Regions from separate parts of the Carnobacterium antarcticum genome, predicted to be linked through region 2. Evidence: predicted binding sites of a transcription regulator. Region 2 holds the regulator's gene; the other holds the start of a gene.
The links. Region 2 encodes LexA, which represses DNA repair genes until DNA is damaged. Its sites were predicted from a motif close to CNAACANNTGTTNG; they were not measured.

Region 1 (9,241 bases), 280 kb from region 2:
TTTGGTTGCGTTTGGCTGCAAAATAAGAAGACAAAAAAAGACAAGAGATGAATGTTCATCTTTTGTCTTTTTAAAGTTATTCAGCCACCATAGCTTCTGAGCGTACTTCATTTAACCGGGCTTTCACACGTCCAATGATCTCCACAGCATCGTCAGGATTTTCTAAGTCTAATGTATCGATATCAACCACCATCGTTGCGCTTTTATCGTATGCTTTAAACCAGTCATCGTATTGATCATGAAGATGGGTGTAGTAAGTTAACAACCCTTCGTTTCCTTCAATCTGCTCGAAAACACGACCGCGTTTTTCAATGCGGCTTAAAACAGTATCCAAGGACCCGCGTAAATAAATCAATAAATCGGGCGATTTCTTTGGCATGCCATCTAATTCTTCCATCATATTATCTAACAAATCCAAATAAGTATCCATTTCTGCATCACTCATATTGCCTTCTGCATGGTTTATTTTCGTAAACAAAGCATCTTCGTAAATGGAACGATCCAAGACATTATTTTCATGTAGAAAAGCAGATTTGATACTCCGGAAACGACTATTTAAAAAATGGATCTGCAGGGAAAAAGCCCAGCGTTTTGGATCCTCGTAAAATTTTTCTAAAATCCGGTTATCGTCGACACTTTCATAGAAAGCCTCGCTTCCTAAAGCTTCAGATATTAATTTTGTATAAGTACTTTTTCCAGCACCAATCATTCCAGCTAACACAATCACAGCTTTATGTTCCCCTTTCACTTGACGGTCACACTCCTATCAAAGACCGGTCTCGTCTTCGTTAATTTGCACCTATTAGTATAGCATATTTAGGGGAAAAAGTTCGGTTTAAAACGGTGATAAAATAGATTTATTTTTTCTGAAATCCTGAAATTTGGCGAATGAAAAAAGAGAAAAGCGGCATAAATGTCTTAACCGCTTTTCTCTTATAAGTAAAGAAGAAGTGGAACACAGACTAGGCGAATAAAGCTGATAGTGTATTCTTTCCTGTCAGCGGTAGGAGAAATGAAAAACAGTGAAAACTGTTGATTGAAGTGTTCTTCTTTGATTGCCTTTTTGATTTTTGCTATTATGAATAGTAAGGATAGTAAATAGTTACAAAAGTATCAGACAACATTTCCACAGTTATTCTGTTTGGTTAAATGAAATACGATAAAATTGGAAAATGGAGTGTGAAGATAATGGAAAGACGAGTAGAAGGAACCTATACATCCATAGACGAAGCAGTAAAAGCGGTAGAACGTTTATTGAATGAAGGATATGTAGCGGATGAAATTCTGATCATTACGGATGATAAACACGAAGATGAATTAGAAGATTTAACTTTAGTAGAAGTAGAAGCAGTAGAAACAGATGAAGATGTTTCGTTATGGGATAAAATCAAAGAAACGTTTAGTTTTGGCAACTACAATGCCGAAAATGGAGCGAATCCTTTAATTGAATACGGAGTAGACGAAGATGCTGCCGAACATTTTAGCGAAGCGTTAGAGAACCGCGAAACGATTATTTTATTAGATAGTACTGCTCCAGCCAATAATGATCAACTGTCAACCGTTAATGAAGAAGTCTTAAATGGAAATGAGAACGGCAGCGCTGCCGAAAAGCAGGCTTCTACTGAAGAAAAAGATTATCGATCAACTGAAGCTTTATCTGATCCTGGACTTGGCGGGAAAAACCACCATGAAACAGCTATGACAGGAACAGAAGAAACAGATAAAGAAAAACCCAGCAAGATGCCAACAAAAGAACCAATGAAACCCGTATCTGGGGAAGAAGAACAATACGATCCGACAAAAGCACAATCGGCTAGAGAAGATGTACAAGGAACGTCTGTTGCTTCTTCGCCGGATAAAAATCCTACACCGCCAGCAGAAAAGGAAACAACTCAAGACGGTGAGTCACTAGACACTCTTCCGCAATTAACAGGAGATGAGGATTCGGTTCAAGTAGAAGAAGGAAATCATGTTTACCCAGATAACATCAGTACTGGAGTGGTTGGAGAAGATACTGAACCAACGACTTCGCCCTTGAATGCGGAACCGAAGCAAGAACAGCATCCGGATGCTCATAAAAACATTCCGGAAAGCGATGCTTATTACAGTAATAAATATGAAGACGCCGGTGGAAAAACAATTAAAGATGATGAAAGCAAATAATAAAAAGCTGAGGCCGATTAAAAAATCGTGCCTCATTTTTTTAAATTAGGCTTACCAAAGAGCAGTCTGCAGTTGAAAAGAAGCGAATACAGAAAAAACAAAACTTTAACAAGCGTTCTTTTTTGTATCCGTTTTATTTATCTGTTACGATGATTCTATAGAGAGAAAATAAAGGTAAAGAAAGTTGGGATTAAACATGAGTGAAGAAGAAAAAGTAAAGACACAACAGCCTAAAGCAGATTATTTGATGGATGATGAAAGTGAAAATGTTAATCCAACACCACAAACAGAAAGCTCAGATTATTTAGCCGCAGGAAAATTAAAAGGAAAAAAAACCTTGATTACCGGAGGCGATAGTGGAATCGGACAAGCTGCAGCATTGGCTTTTGCTAAAGAAGGAGCAGATGTAGCGATCGTTTATTTTGAGTCAGATGAAGATGCACAATTCACTAAAAATAGAATTCAAGAAATCGGTCAAAAAGCGTTAGTTTATAAAGGCGATGTCGGCGACGAAGCTTTTGCTCAAGAAGTCATCGACAAACTTATCGCTGAGTGGGGCACGTTAGATGTATTGGTAAACAATGCCGGTGAGCAGCATTATCAGGAAAAAATCGGAGATATCACCGCAGAGCAATTGGACCGAACTTTCCGAACCAATATTTTTGGCATGTTTTACCTGACAAAAGCAGCGATGCCTCATTTGCCTAAAGGAGCCTCGATCATTAACACGTCTTCGATCACGGCTTACCGCGGCAGCTCGACCTTGCTGGATTATTCGGCAACGAAAGGAGCGATTGTTTCCTTTACGCGCTCTTTCTCACAAAATAAAGAAGTTACCGACAAAAAAATCAGAGTCAACAGTGTTGCTCCAGGTCCAATTTGGACGCCTTTGATTCCAGCTACTTTTCCAGAAAAAAAACTGGAAAGCTGGGGGAAAGACGGCGCATTAGAACGTCCGGGACAGCCTTATGAACTAGCACCGGCATATGTCTACTTGGCTAGCTCTGACTCTAGTTATGTTACTGGTCAAACGATTCATGTAAATGGCGGTGTGGTAGTCAACGGTTAAGGCAATAAATAAATAAAAAAAATGATGGGAGCGATCAAAGGATGACTAAAGTAGTAGAATCTTCATATCAGACAGTTGATGAAACTATCGGTGCAGTAGAACGGTTACTAAGTGAAGGACGTTTAGTGAGCGACATAGTGATTGTCACAAGTCGTGAAAATCAATCAAATATTCGTAATCGTACGCTTGTTGAAGTCGATCGTGTTCCCGCTGATGGAAATAAAACAGCTTGGGAAAAATTTAAAGAAATGTTTACCGATGTTGACGAAACAGCAGCCTTGGAACATTACGGTATCGATAAACAAACGGCATTGCGTTACAACGATGCCATCAAAATGGGGAATTACGTTATTTTAGTAGAAGAAAAAAAAGACATTCCTACCCGGCACAATCTAGACGATCGGCCAGTTGATTTGTCTGAAGCTTTTGCCAAGGTAGAACAAGAAAAACCAATTGGACAAGCAGGAAGTGGAAAAAAAACAGTGGTAAATACGACTTCACCGAGGGGTGAGAGCGCTTATTACAATGATCAAGATAGTCGTTTAGGCGAACAAATGTCCACCGCAGATGAAGCGAAAACGTTTTCCAGAAAAAATAATCAACCCTCAGACTCCAGCGGCGGGTTTAGCCGAGCGAGACAAGGAACACCGATTGGTCAAGGAGGAAGCGGAACAAGAATAGTCAAGAATTCTTCTTACCCTGCTGGTGAGAGTGCTCATTACAATGATAGTGACACACAACTCAGCAAACGCACTAAAGAGGATGATGACAAGTTGTTTTCACTAGAAGAAGATGAGATTTCGGCTGAAAAACCAACTACGGTTGTAGAAGAACCAGTATCTAGTACAACGGAGACGACGATGCCGGTCACCAATTTAGCAGCTGATCCTTCTTATAGAGAAGGGGTCGTCGATACAGTAGTTCCTGAAATAACCAAAGAAAACAAACAAATCGATGAAACGGCTCAAGAAAATAAAAAAACAGGTTCAAAGACTAAGCCTCACGAACAGGATGAAACAATTAAAGCTAATAACAAAACTCTTAAGCAAGAGTACGACCCAGCAGACAACCCTTTACAAGGCAGACCGAAAGACTCAACGGATTTTGAAACAGAAAATGCTCGCGAAACAGCCGTTGAAGATTCTGAATCTTTGCCTCGTTTTGATAGTGGTACAATCACTGGGCAACCTTTCGTTGATCCATTACGGGATGATTTTAAAAAATAAATAATTTTCAGTAAAAATGATGACGAAGAGAACCTCGTCATCATTTTTACGTTTTCTCAAACCAAACTTCTGTTCTGTTTAGAGGATGTTTTTATGCTATAATGGCATAGATAAGAATAGAGGAGGAAGATCAATATGAAAGACGATTTATTAAAAGAAATCCTTTCCTCAAATAAATCAGAAGCGGGTTCTTCTGTTCCTAAAATAACTAAAATAGGAACACAAAAAAGAAAAGGGCGCTACAATATTTATTTAGATGAAGAATATGCTTTTCCAGTGGATGAAGCTATTTTAATTAAGTTTTCATTACACAAAGGGATGGAAGTCTCTGAGGCGTTTCGTGAAGAATTAGAGTCAGAAGACGGAACAAGAAAAGCATATGTACGTTCTTTGAACTATTTGAATTATGGACTGCGCTCAGAAAAAGAAGTGCGGGATGATTTAGCAAAACATGACTTTTCAGATGCTGCCGATGAAGTTGTTGAGCAATTAAAAGAACAAGGCTATCTAGATGATTTGATGTACGCAGAAAGTTATACGCGTACTGGTGCAAATGTCGGAGGAAAAGGTCCTCGTGTTATTAAACAAGAATTAAAAAAACGCGGGATCAGCGAAGAATATATTGAAAAAGCTGCCGAACAATACCCATTTGATCAAATGGTTGAGAACGGAGTCCAGTTAGCAGAAAAAGTTATTCGACGTTCTGGGCAATATTCTAGTCGCGAAACCAATAATAAATTGCGTCAAAATTTAATGCAAAAAGGATTTGATGCAGATATCATTACACAAGTGCTAGAAGAAGTAACCGTTGAAAAAGAAGAAGATGAAGAATATGCAGCAATCAAAAGACAGGGAGATAAAATTTGGCGTAAACAAGCTAAATTGAAAGGGTATAAAAAAGCACAAAAAGTCAAAAGCAGCCTGTTTCAAAAAGGATTTGCTGGTGACTTGATCAATCAATTTATTGAAGAAAAAGAAATGGAAGATCAAGCAGAATGAAAAATGAAAATGTATTAAGTAAAGCGCAAGCAGAAACGATTAAAGAAGTTTACGGCATTGAAATGTGGCCGCAAGAAAAAATAGAACGATTTCGTGCAACTCTTTTAAGTTGGTATGATTTAGAGAAACGAACGCTGCCTTGGCGCATCAACAACGATCCTTACCGAATCTGGGTATCGGAAATCATGCTGCAGCAAACGCGTGTCGATACTGTCGTTCCATATTATTTGAATTTCATGAAAAAGTTTCCCAGTATTCAAGCTTTAGCTGAAGCTGAAGAAGATACGTTATTGAAGGCCTGGGAAGGTTTAGGTTACTACTCGCGGGTTCGAAATCTGCAAAAAGCAGCTATCCAAATCTCAGAAGAATATAACGGTGAGATGCCTCGCGATCCAAAAGAAATCATTAAATTAAAAGGCATTGGACCTTATACGGCAGGGGCTATTTCGAGCATGGCATTCGGGTTACCAGAACCAGCTGTTGATGGCAATGTTATGCGCGTATTAAGTCGTTTATTTGAAATTGATGCAGATATTGCAAAACCTGGCAACCGAAAAATTTTTGAAGCGGTTATGCGGGAGTTAATCGACCCATACAAACCCGGCGATTTTAATCAGGCTTTTATGGATCTGGGTTCAAGCATTTGTACGCCTAAAAATTATCATCCAGAACTAAGCCCAATTGCTGAATTCAATGCTTCTTATTTAAACGGGACGTGGGAAAGATATCCGGTGAAGAGCAAAAAGAAAAAAGCTGAGCCGGTTTATTATGTTGGAGCGCTGATCAAAAATGAAAAGAATGAATTCCTGTTGGAAAAGCGCCCTGCAAATGGGTTGTTGGCAAATATGTGGATTTTTCCTTTAATAAAAGAGAGTTCGGTTTTACAAGAAATAAATATTAAACCAGGAAAACTGCATTTAGTGAAATCTGAAGTGAAGCAAGACCAAGTACTGTCAAATTTATTGACTGAATTGAATTCTCATTATCGCGTTGAACCGACACTGATGAAGCAGCCATTTGATGAAATAGTGCATATTTTTAGTCACTTAAAGTGGTTCATCGCTGTTTATTACGGGCAAATGTCAAAAGAAAACATAAAAATACCTGAAAATTGCCGGTGGGTGCACCCCGATGATTTTAATGATTATACATTTCCAGGCCCACAAATGAAGATGTGGCAAAGTTATCTGGAAAAGATGGAAAACAAATAATCAACAAACAAATTAAACCCCTTAAGTAGAAAAAGCGTCTTTTTACTTAATGGGGCTTATTTTGCTGTCGTATTAACACTTGTTTGGAAATAAGCCTTTTTATTACCCTTTAAATAACGATTTCTCATCTTTCTTTCATTTAATAATAGCTTTTTTGATTTAAATGAATGAATTTGTGATATAATATCAATGAGTTCGAGTGAACTGATTCACTCTCTGGAGTTATTTATTAATTTCTCGCTACGCGTTTATGAGAAAAGGAAAGTTGGGTTAGGGATGCATGTTCCAAAAGAAGGAGAATACATCACAATCCAAAGCTATAAACACGATGGAAGTTTACATCGCACATGGCGAGATACTATGGTTCTTAAAACAAGCGATCAATCTCTAATTGGGTGCAATGACCATACATTGGTGACCGAGTCAGATGGGCGACGCTGGTTAACAAGAGAACCGGCAATTGTTTATTTTCATAAACATTATTGGTTCAATATTATCGCAATGATCCGCGACAACGGCATTTCGTATTATTGCAACCTTGCTTCGCCTTACGCCTTAGACGACGAAGGAGTGAAGTATATTGATTATGATTTGGATATTAAGGTATTTCCCGATGGCGAAAAACGTTTATTGGATGTAGATGAGTACGAAGACCATAGCAAATTGTGGGGCTATCCTGATGATATCGACCATATTTTAAAAGAAAACGTTAAAACTTTAGTTGAATGGATCAATGAAGAAAAAGGTCCGTTTTCTAAGGAATATGTTGACTTATGGTACAAACGTTATCGCCAATTGGCAAACAAATAAACGGTCTTCTGCTGGATGAGATGGTTATTCTCAAACGATGATTTTTTTTGAAAAAGGCACCTCTATTACTGCAGGTGCCTTTTTTCTGTTTTAAGGAGTTCTATCATTTTTGAAGTTAGTAAGCGAAATAACTGTATGTTACAAACTTGAAATTTTCGGAGGGATAATGGCTGCTTGTAGCCATGAAGAGGCTTGATAAACTGGAGACAGGGCTCCAGAAGGTCCTTTGGCTTTCTATAAGCAAACACGTAAATTCCTGAGAAAATTATAACCTCTAAGAACTACTAACACGGTTTGGCAAAGAACCGTTTTAAGGAGTAAGTGAATATAGAAAAGTGTCTTTCTTTACACAATTAAGCTGTGGTATAATAACGGGTGAAATAGTAAAAATGAAGGAGTGAATCATGCGTGACGAAGAAAAAAGGCTTTGCCCTTATATTATTATTTAGTTTAACTGTTGCTGTCATATGGTTTGGGATGGACTACCAAAAAAACCAAAAAGCTCAGTTATTAGATCCAACCGGTAATGAAGCGAGTGCTAACAGTTCGACAAAAAAAGAATCTTCAGCAGATACAGGTGGGCAATTAGAAGATTTTGAGAAAAAAAGAGAGAAGTTATCCGTTTTAGATTACTTGACTTATCTTACATTAAAAAAACAAGCAGCAACCGTCAGTTTTTACGGAGATATTTCAGAAAATGAAACATGGCCTACTGCTGTTGAGAACTACATAATGGAACAAACCAATCAAAATGTCTCGGTTCATCGTGTTCCTTTTCCAGATTTTGACTCTTACCGTTTATTGGAAGAAAATGCTGCAGCAACTTTATCAGAAGAACCTTCAGATATCGTTTTTTTTCAGCTTCCTGTTTATGGAGATCAAGTAAGAGACATTAGTTTGGCTGATTCTGGCAGCTATTTAAGCGAGGCTTATGAAGCTATTAAAAAAGCTTTGCCGGAGGCGCTGGTCATTTTTGTAACGCCAAATCCAAGCAGTATTCGCCAAGGAGACTTCAATTCAAGAACCTTAGATTATACGAGCTATTTAGATCAAGCAATTACAATTGCAGCAGAAAATGCTATTCCTCTTTTTGATCTGCATGCGGAATATGAAGCTGAGTTGGAAACGAATAACTTAGATTTGTCTGATACATTAGCTGATGATGCAAAGCAATTGAATGCTCAAGGAGCGGAGATTTATTCGAAACTATTTATTGAACAATTAAATGCGCCTATTGACACCACAAGCGGTCTGTAATCATTTTTACATCAAAAAAGGCTCAACTTCTGTTTTTTAGCAGAAGTTGAGCCTTTTTGGTTCTATCATTTTTTCTACTGTTCAATGTGTTCAATGTTGTCAATTTGAGTTTCGGGGTTCCAATCATTTCCCTTAAAGCTAGTGACCAAAGTATTTAAATGCAGTAAATATTCTTCGTACTTTAAAATACTTGACATAATATGAATAACAGCATTGCTTTGTGTATAGTCTTTATTTATTTCTACTTCCATACTGGCTTCATCAAAAAAAGATTGCATTAATTTAGTCCTTAATGATTCTTTATAAGCAATGAAGTTTACTTCATCTGGGGAAACACGCCCGTTGAATTTTAATAGAATTTGTTCATGAGCACTCATCAAGGTCTCTAAACGTTCCCGAATCTGGATACGCAATTCTTCAGGGAAATGATTAAAAGAATTTTCGTGGAGATGCAGTATCTTAGCTAAGTTGTAAGCTACTTTAGTTGTCGAAATGATTTGACGGTA
Region 2 (9,241 bases):
TGAATAAGTTGATATTACAAACAGAGGAGTATGCATACAGTGAAAAAAGAACATGTTCAGGTTAAACAGGTAATAATAGATCCAACAGCAATTGGATTATTTGGATTAGCAATGGTGACATTAGTTGCTTCTACACAAAAATTAGGATGGACTAACGGCGTTTCCGGTATCGTCCCTTGGGCTTTTATGCTAGGTGGAATTGGGCAGTTGATTGCTTCGTCATATGATGCAAAACACAACAATTTATTTGGAGCAACAGCTTTTGCAGCTTACGGCTTATTTTGGTTAGGAACAGGAATGAGCTGGATGGTTCAAAACGGTTTATTTGGAGCTGCTTTTCAGGCAATGTATGACCCTAGACAATTAGGTGTGGCTTTCTTAGGCTACTTTGTTTTCACTGTGTTTATGACATTGGGAGCGATGGAAACCAATAAAAATTTATTTATGATTTTCTTATTGATTGCTTTTCTTTTCTTAGGGCTGTTTATGTCAAGTTTTGGAATTGCAGAAAACTTCTTTCACATGATGGCTGCTATTGCTGAGTTTTTGATTGCTATCTTTGCTTTTTATGGAAGTGCGGCAGCAGTTTTAAATGGACATTTTGGTTATACTTTCTTGCCAATCGGCAAACCTTTTGGTATTTTTAAAAAATAAAAAAAGAAACTCCTCTTCTTGCAAGAGGAGTTTAAACCACGCTATTATGTATGCGGTTACCTTTAGGTGCTGATTCTTCGAAGTGCTTTTCAAAAAAATATCTAGTTTCAATAACTAGTTTGTCTAGTTATCTGACTTATGGTAAACTATGGGTAATTAAATTGTTAGAATAGGTGACTACATGAATAAAATAGAAGAAGAATTAATAGCCTGGACAAAAGAAATTACTCAATTTCGGTTTCCGCGTTGGGAAGACTTGCCAGATTTTGATTTATACATGGATCAAGTACTGACTTTGATTGATACTTATCTTTCTGTGTTTAATCCGAGTCAACAGAAAAAAATCATTACGGCGTCAATGGTAAATAATTATGTGAAATTAGGGTTGATTCCAGCTCCTGTGAAAAAGCGATATAAGAAAAAACATTTAGCGTACCTAATTGCGATTTCTGTTTTGAAACAAGTCTTGACTATTCCAGAAGTTAAAGAAGGAATTATCTATCAAGCTTCAATCAGCGGCATTCGGGAAGCGTATGATTTGTTTTGTACTGAACAAGAAGCAGCTTTGATAGCTATCGCTTCACATTTGGAGAAAAAAGATCGACACCCTTTGCCGTTGATGCCAAATGATACAGATATGGCTAATTTAGTTGTTCGCACTGCAACGATAGCGGTAGCGACTAAAATCGTTACTGAAAAAACGTTATCTTTGATTGCTCAAGAAAAAACAGCAAATAGGAAAGAGACCAAACAAAAAAAAGAAACTGAACTGTGAGGAGATAATTATGAACAAAGAAAAAATTGCTTTTCTCGTCGATTCTGGGTCCAATGTCCCTGAAGAAATCGTTAAGTTAGGAAATATGAAAGTTATTCCTTTAAAAATTATCTATAATAATGAAGAATTCACTGATAATGTGGATATCACAGCGCAAGATGTATATGATCGGTTAGAAGAAGAAATACCTAAAACTTCATTGCCGAGCGGCGAAACCATCACTGAAATGCTGGAAGAAATTCAATCAGAAGGCTTTGAAAAAGTGATCTGTGTCACTATTTCTAGTGGACTGAGCGGCACAAACAATATGGTTCGAGTAGTGGCGGAACAGTTTAAAGATTTGGATATCTTCACAGTTGATACAAAAAATATCGGAATCGGCAGCGGGTTGATTGCTGTCCAAGCCTATACTTATGTTGCAGAAGGCTTGGATTGGGAAATCATCAAAACTAAATTAGAAGAAGATGTTGCGAAGTCTAAAATCTTTTTCCACGTACCAACGTTAGAGTATCTGCAAAAAGGTGGTCGAATCGGTTTGGTCGCTTCTGTCTTGGGTAATATGTTAAATTTAAAACCTATTATTACCTGCAATGAAGACGGGGTTTATGATACCGTCGCTAAAATACGCGGCAGCAAGAAAAGTGTTCAAAAAGCAATTTCTTTAGCAGTTGAATTTGCAGGAACGGCTAAAAAATACCATTTAGCTATTGCTTATGGCGGAAAAACTGCTGAAAGTCAAGTTGCGGGCATTCGTGCTGAACTTAAAAAACAATTGCCTCTTTTTGATAAAATTTACGAAGGTCAAATTAGCCCAGCACTAGGTGTTCATACGGGTCCTGGGTTAATCGGGATCGGTGTCTGTATCGTGGAACCTTAAAGTGAAACGAAAAGCTTTCCTGATTTCTATTAGGAAAGCTTTTTTCTGTTTGTTTTAGACTTTTAAATAACATTTCAGGAGGTTTCTTTGCTATAATATGAAAGTTGGGAGTGAAACGATTTGCTAAAAGCACATACAAAATGGAAAGTAAAAGAAACGATGATGGACAAAGAACATGAAAAAGAATTGAGCCGGAAATTAGGTTTCACATCATTATTTACGACTTTGTGTTTACAAAGGGGCTTAGAGACAGAAGAAGAAATCCAGCATTTTTTGAAGCCCGATGAGACGTGGATTCATGATCCTTTTCTCATGCACGATATGGATAAAGCCGTTTCCCGTATTATGGAAGCAATTGAAAAAGGTGAGCTGATCACTATTTATGGCGACTATGATGCGGATGGTGTCACAAGTACGGCCGTTTTGAAAGAAGCCATCGAAATGATTGGCGGAGAAGTAAATTTTTATATTCCAAATCGATTTAGCGACGGTTACGGTCCGAATACTCAGGCGTTTGAAAAATTGATTGAAGCTGGAACTGGGTTGATCGTTACCTGTGACAATGGTGTTTCAGGACATGAGGCGATTGCTAAAGCCAATGAGTTAGGAATTGATGTAGTCATAACCGACCATCATGAATTGCCTGCAATCTTGCCAGCGGCTTATGCAATTGTTCATCCCCGTCATCCAAATGGCCACTATCCATTTAAAGATTTGGCAGGAGTAGGAGTAGCGTTTAAGCTGGCGACTGCTTTACTGGGTGAAGTTCCACTTGAATTACTCGATTTAGTAGCTGTTGGTACCGTGGCGGATTTAGTTTCTTTATTAGGAGAAAACCGGGCTTTGGTCATGCAAGGAATAGCTGTTTTAAGAGAATCGCAAAGAGTGGGTTTAGCTGCTTTATGCAAGGTGGCTGGAGCCAAGCAATCAGAAGTAGATGAAGAGACGATTGGCTTTATTTTAGCCCCTCGGTTGAATGCGATTGGGCGTTTAGGCGAGGCTGCTCCTGCTGTAGAATTGTTGACGACATTCGATGAGGCCGAAGCGAATTCTTTAGCCCAGTTAATTAATGAGAAAAATAAAGAACGACAAGCCTTGGTTTCAACCATCACAGCTGAAGCTTTTGATATGATTGAAAAAAGCGATGCGAACCCGCATGTGTATGTATTAGCAAAAGAAGGCTGGCATGAAGGAGTTTTAGGAATCGTGGCCAGCAAAGTGGTTGGCAAGACTGGAAAACCAGCCATTGTATTGAATATGGATAGGACGAATGGGACAGCTAAAGGGTCAGGACGAAGCGTGTCAGCTTACCATCTGTATGAAGCATTAGAAGATGTCAGTCACCTGACGACGAATTTTGGCGGACACCATATGGCAGCAGGTTTGACACTGCCTGTCGAGAATATTGGTGCGATTCAAACAGAACTCAATGCTTTCTTACTGCAAAGCGGTTTAGCTGAGCAGTTAACGGAAGAAATCGTAGTTGATGAACGGTTGACCATAGCTGAGAGTAGCGTGGAATCAATCGAAGAGCTGCAAAAGCTTGCTCCTTTTGGAACGGATAATCCTAAACCGGTCTTTTTATTCGAAAATGTAAAAGCACAAGATGTTCGACGTATCGGCGGAGATAATGCACATTTGAAATTAAAAATAATGGATGAAGCAGCATCTTTAGATGTGATTGGTTTTCAATTCGGCCCTGTTGCAGCTGAGATTGGTGCTGATGCTGAACTATCGATTGTGGGACAGTTAAGCATCAATGAATGGAATGGGTTGCGTAAGCCTCAGTTGATGATTGAAGATTTGGCAATTGAGGGAGTGCAAGTTTTTGATTTGAGAAGTACTCAAATCGCTCCAGCAATTTGGCAGATGGCACCTGCTGATTATTTATTTTTCAATGAAAAAAACTATCAACAATATGAAAGCAGCATCACTGAGACAAGTTACGGTCATTTGATCACTGATCAAGAAAGTGCCGAGGGTTTTATCCTGCACACGGATCAACTTATTTTAGTTGATTGCCCCTCAGATTTAACTTTATTAAGCACTGTATTGAATCAGGTAGAGCCAACAAAGGTTGTGGCTTGTTTCTTTAACCAAGAAGAAGCTTATCTTACTGGAATACCTAGTCGGATGCAATTTTCACAAGTTTTTAAGTATACTGCAACTCATATTGATATTGATGTTCGTCATAAAATAAGTTTATTAGCAACGCATTTGAAAATAAAAGAAAAACTATTGATTTTTATGATTTCTGTGTTTTTTGAAGTAGGATTTGTTACAATAAAAGACGGTGTTATGAATATTGTTCCAAATGCTGAAAAGAAAGAGTTGACTGAATCGACTACTTATCAAAACCGTTTGAAAAAAATAGCAGCTGAAGAAGCTTTGATCTATAGTCGGTTTACTGAACTAGAAACTTGGTTAAAACAACAGTTGAAAAAAGAACTGTAAAATTGGATGGAGGAAAAGTTTCAATGGACTTAAAAAAATATATTGCAAATGTACCCGATTTTCCCGAAGAAGGCATTATCTTTCGTGATATTTCACCTTTAATGGCAGATGGAGAAGCTTATCGTTATGCTACCAACGAAATCGTTCAATACGCAAAAAATAAAGGCGTGGATATGATTGTTGGACCTGAAGCTCGTGGATTTATTGTAGGATGTCCCGTTGCCTATGAATTAGGTATCGGTTTTGCGCCGGCACGTAAAAAAGGAAAATTACCTCGTGACACAGTCGAAGTCAACTATGGTTTAGAATACGGCAATGACGTTTTGCAAATTCATAAAGATGCTATCAAACCTGGACAAAAAGTGCTGGTTTGCGATGATTTACTAGCTACTGGTGGAACAATTGCGGCAACAGTCAAATTGATTGAGCAACTAGGAGGAGAAGTAGTCGGTATGGCTTTCTTAGTTGAGTTAACCGATTTAAATGGACGTGACAAAATTAAAGGATACGATATTTTAGCTTTAATGGAATACTAGAAGCTTGATAAACTAATAATGGACAATACAAAAAGTCGTTAAACAAAATTTGTTTAGCGACTTTTTGTATTAAAATATATGGCTGCGGTAAAGTCCTACGACTTTTCCTAAAACAGATACTTCATCTAAAATAATAGCATCCATGGTCTCATTTTCCGGCTGCAAACGATAATAATGATCTTCTTTATAAAACCTCTTACATGTTGCTTCGTCTTCATTGGTCAAGGCAATAACGATATCTCCGTTGTTGGCGCTGGATTGTTTGCGGACGATCACTTCATCACCATCAAAAATCCCAGCATCGATCATGCTTTCCCCACGGATAGTCAACATGAAAAGCGATTCGCTTTCTTGTTTTAAGTTTGGCGGAAGCGGAAAATAATCAGTCGCTTCTTCTACTGCTAAGATGGGTTCGCCCGCTGTAACAGTTCCTAGCAAAGGAATTTGTTTTAATTGAACACCTAATTTTGATAACCCCGTAGCTGTTAATTCGATTGCTCTCGGCTTACTAGGATCTCGTTGGATAAACCCGTTTTTTTCCAATCTGGACAGATGCCCATGGACAGTCGATGTAGAAGATAAAGAAACGGCTGTTCCAATCTCGCGTACAGTCGGTGGGTAACCTTTTGATTGGACTTGTTCGTGGATATATTGTAATACTTCAATTTGTCTAGATTCTGGAGTTTTACGCATAAATAGCTGCACCTCAATTCCTATATATTTCTTATTCATAGAATACCATAAAATTATATGCGAATCAAACAAATGTTCGCTATATTTAAAAATCACTTTGATGTATTTTATAGGATTTTTTTGGTATAGTAGCTAAAGAATACAAATAATGGAGTGAGTAAAATGTTACCTAAAGAACAATTGACCAGAATCAATGAATTAGCAAATAAATCTAAAGCTGAAGGGCTGAGCTTGTCTGAACAAGCAGAACAAAAAAAACTTCGCGAAGCGTATTTAGCGGCTTTTCGGGGAGGAATGCGCAATCATATCGAAGGACTAAAAGTTGTTGATGAGGAAGGCAACGATGTGACTCCCGATAAATTGAAAGAAATCCAAAAAGAAAAAGGCATCCACGACCGTTCCTAACAAATGGAGCGATAAATAGTGCAGGTATTAAGAAAAGAAAGACTGTTTTTATAAAAAATGCATTCAGTGATTGCTTCAATGGGAATAAAACAGTAAAATAGAGGTATTACAATTGAAAGGATGATTTACTTGTTTGACAATACGGACCAATTAGCGGTAAATACAATTAGAACACTGAGTATAGACGGAGTGCAAAAAGCCAATTCTGGTCACCCAGGCTTGCCGATGGGGGCAGCGCCGATGGCGTATACTCTTTGGACGCAACAATTAAAAGTAAACCCTAAAAATTCAACGTGGGTGGATCGTGATCGGTTTGTCCTTTCAGCCGGCCATGGTTCAATGATGTTGTACAGCCTTTTACACCTTGCAGGCTATCAGGTGTCGATTGATGATCTAAAACAATTCCGCCAATGGGAAAGCAAGACTCCTGGACACCCAGAAGTTCACTATACCGATGGGGTTGAAGCGACTACTGGTCCATTAGGACAAGGGATCGCAAATGCTGTAGGAATGGCAATGGCTGAAGCCCATTTAGCCGCTACGTATAACAAAGAAAATCACCAAATCGTGGATCATTACACGTATGCTTTGTGTGGCGATGGCGATTTAATGGAAGGGGTTTCTGCAGAAGCAGCAAGTTTAGCGGGTCATTTAGAGTTAGGTAAACTGATCATGTTATACGATTCGAATGATATTTCATTGGATGGACCGACTTCAAAAGCCTTCACTGAAAACGTTGGAAAACGGTTTGAAGCGTACAATTGGCACTATATTTTAGTAAAAGATGGAAACGATTTAGACGAAATCAATGCTGCACTTGAAGCAGCAAAAGCAGAAACAACGAAACCAACCTTGATCGAAGTGAAAACGGTGATCGGTTTTGGGGCTCCTAATGCGGGATCTCATAAAGTCCACGGTGCTCCACTAGGTCCAGAAGGGATCGAAGCAGCGAAAAAAGCTTACGGATGGGAAGGCGAAGACTTCTTCGTGCCCGTTGAAGTAGCACAACGTTTCAAAGAAACGATGGTCGATAAAGGCGTTGCAGCGGAAAAAGAATGGACGGCTGCTTTTGAAGCTTACCGTAAAGATCATCCTGAACTAGCGGCTCAATTCGAATTGTCGATGACTACTGAATTGCCAGAAGGTTGGGACAGTGAATTGCCAAGCTTCTCCGTAGAAGACGACGCTTTAGCTTCTCGTGTTACCGGAAGCCAAGTTTTGACTGCTATCTCTGAAAAAGTTCCTTATTTCTGGGGCGGATCAGCCGACTTATCGTCTTCAAACAACACGATGGTCGCTGGAGAAAAAGATTTCCAACCGGGACAATATGAAGGACGGAACATTTGGTACGGTGTCCGTGAGTTTGCAATGACAGCTGCTGCTAACGGAATCGCTTTACATGGCGGTTCAAGAACCTATGTAGGCACGTTCTTTGTCTTTACCGATTATTTACGTGCAGCGATTCGTTTAGCGGCGATCTCGAAATTGCCGGTAACCTATGTGTTTACCCATGATTCGGTGGCGGTCGGCGAAGATGGACCGACCCATGAACCGGTTGAACACTTGTCTAGCTTACGCGGCATGCCGAATTTAACTGTTTTGCGTCCAGCAGACGGGAATGAAGTAACCGCTGCTTGGAAGATCGCAATAACGTCAACGGATCACCCGACATTATTGGTCTTGTCTCGTCAAAACTTGCCTGTTTTACCAGGCACACAAGAAAAAGCGCAAGAAAGCGTGGCTAAAGGGGCATATGTTCTTTCGCCTCAATCAGGAGAAACGCCTGAAGGCATCTTGATTGCGACTGGTTCTGAAGTAGCCTTAGCATTAGAGGCTCAAAAAGCATTAAAAGCAGACGGGAAAGATGTCTCCGTGGTTTCGATGCCAAGTTTTGATCTATTTGAAAAACAAGACGCAGCTTACCAAGAGTCTGTCTTACCGAATGCCGTCCGCAAACGGGTTTCCATTGAAATGGGCGCCAGCTTTGGCTGGGAACGCTATGTTGGTCTAGATGGAGCTATGGTAGCCATCGACAAATATGGCGCGAGTGCACCTGGTGCTACGGTTATTGAAAATTATGGGTTTACAGTGGAAAATGTTGTAGCGGCTTACAGTAAGCTATAGACTATTTCTTCATTTGTCAGCCATGTGGATTGAGAACAGTTCAATTCACATGGCTTTCTTATATGGAAATTGAAAGATCTTCAGGCAAACGGTACATTTTTTTCTTAAGTAAGGCGTTTAGCTATTTATTTTTAGTTTAAAGTCTAGTACAATTAACCATTGAGAGATTTTGAAAGGAGTGAATGAAATGAGCACAGGTTTAGCAATACTTTTTATTATTCTTGCGTTAATTGCAGGTTTAGTTGGTGGATTTTTCTTAGCAAGAAAATACATGATGGATTATTTCAAAAAGAACCCGCCAATTAATGAAGATACTTTACGTATGTTGATGATGCAAATGGGTCAAAAACCATCTGAAAAGAAAATCAAACAAATGATGGCATCGATGAAAGTGCAATCAGATAAAGCAAATAAAAAAAAATAAGCGGCATATGATGTTTTGCTTATATTATTTATGTGAGCAGATTTTTTCTGTTCGCATTTTTTATTTCATAAGCAGCCTTTTAAAAGGACAAAAAAGGAGTAGGTGAAAAGTTATATGGGCGTCTATAAAAAGTTAGGTTGGTTTTTTAAGCAAGAGAAAAAAGCCTATATTACAGGGATCAGTTTTTTAATTCTGGTTTCAATTTTACAACTATTGCCACCGAGAATCCTTGGAATCGTGATCGATGAAATCAAACAAGGTTCTTTGACCAAAATAGTTTTGATTAAATGGCTCATTAT

Region 1: recX (recombination regulator RecX) is a predicted target of LexA. The motif match lies at 4,521-4,534, and genes of this name have one in related genera.

The regions. Positions count from the first base shown of each region.
Region 1 is NZ_CP010796.1:735,614-744,854, reverse strand. It holds gene NY10_RS03785 (hypothetical protein) at 1-51, shown strand, start outside; gene NY10_RS03780 (deoxynucleoside kinase) at 77-748, opposite strand; gene NY10_RS03775 (YflT domain-containing protein) at 1,189-2,163, shown strand; gene NY10_RS03770 (SDR family oxidoreductase) at 2,360-3,232, shown strand; gene NY10_RS03765 (general stress protein) at 3,274-4,458, shown strand; gene recX (recombination regulator RecX) at 4,594-5,457, shown strand; gene mutY (A/G-specific adenine glycosylase) at 5,454-6,668, shown strand; gene ntdP (nucleoside tri-diphosphate phosphatase) at 6,945-7,478, shown strand; gene NY10_RS03745 (SGNH/GDSL hydrolase family protein) at 7,887-8,735, shown strand; gene NY10_RS03740 (FUSC family protein) at 8,810-9,241, opposite strand, start outside.
Region 2 is NZ_CP010796.1:453,245-462,485, forward strand. It holds gene NY10_RS02410 (acetate uptake transporter) at 40-654, shown strand; gene NY10_RS02415 (DUF1836 domain-containing protein) at 836-1,429, shown strand; gene NY10_RS02420 (DegV family protein) at 1,440-2,306, shown strand; gene recJ (single-stranded-DNA-specific exonuclease RecJ) at 2,427-4,760, shown strand; gene NY10_RS02430 (adenine phosphoribosyltransferase) at 4,784-5,296, shown strand; gene lexA (transcriptional repressor LexA) at 5,366-5,989, opposite strand; gene NY10_RS02440 (DUF896 family protein) at 6,152-6,394, shown strand; gene tkt (transketolase) at 6,515-8,518, shown strand; gene NY10_RS02450 (YneF family protein) at 8,706-8,942, shown strand; gene NY10_RS02455 (ABC transporter ATP-binding protein) at 9,057-9,241, shown strand, end outside.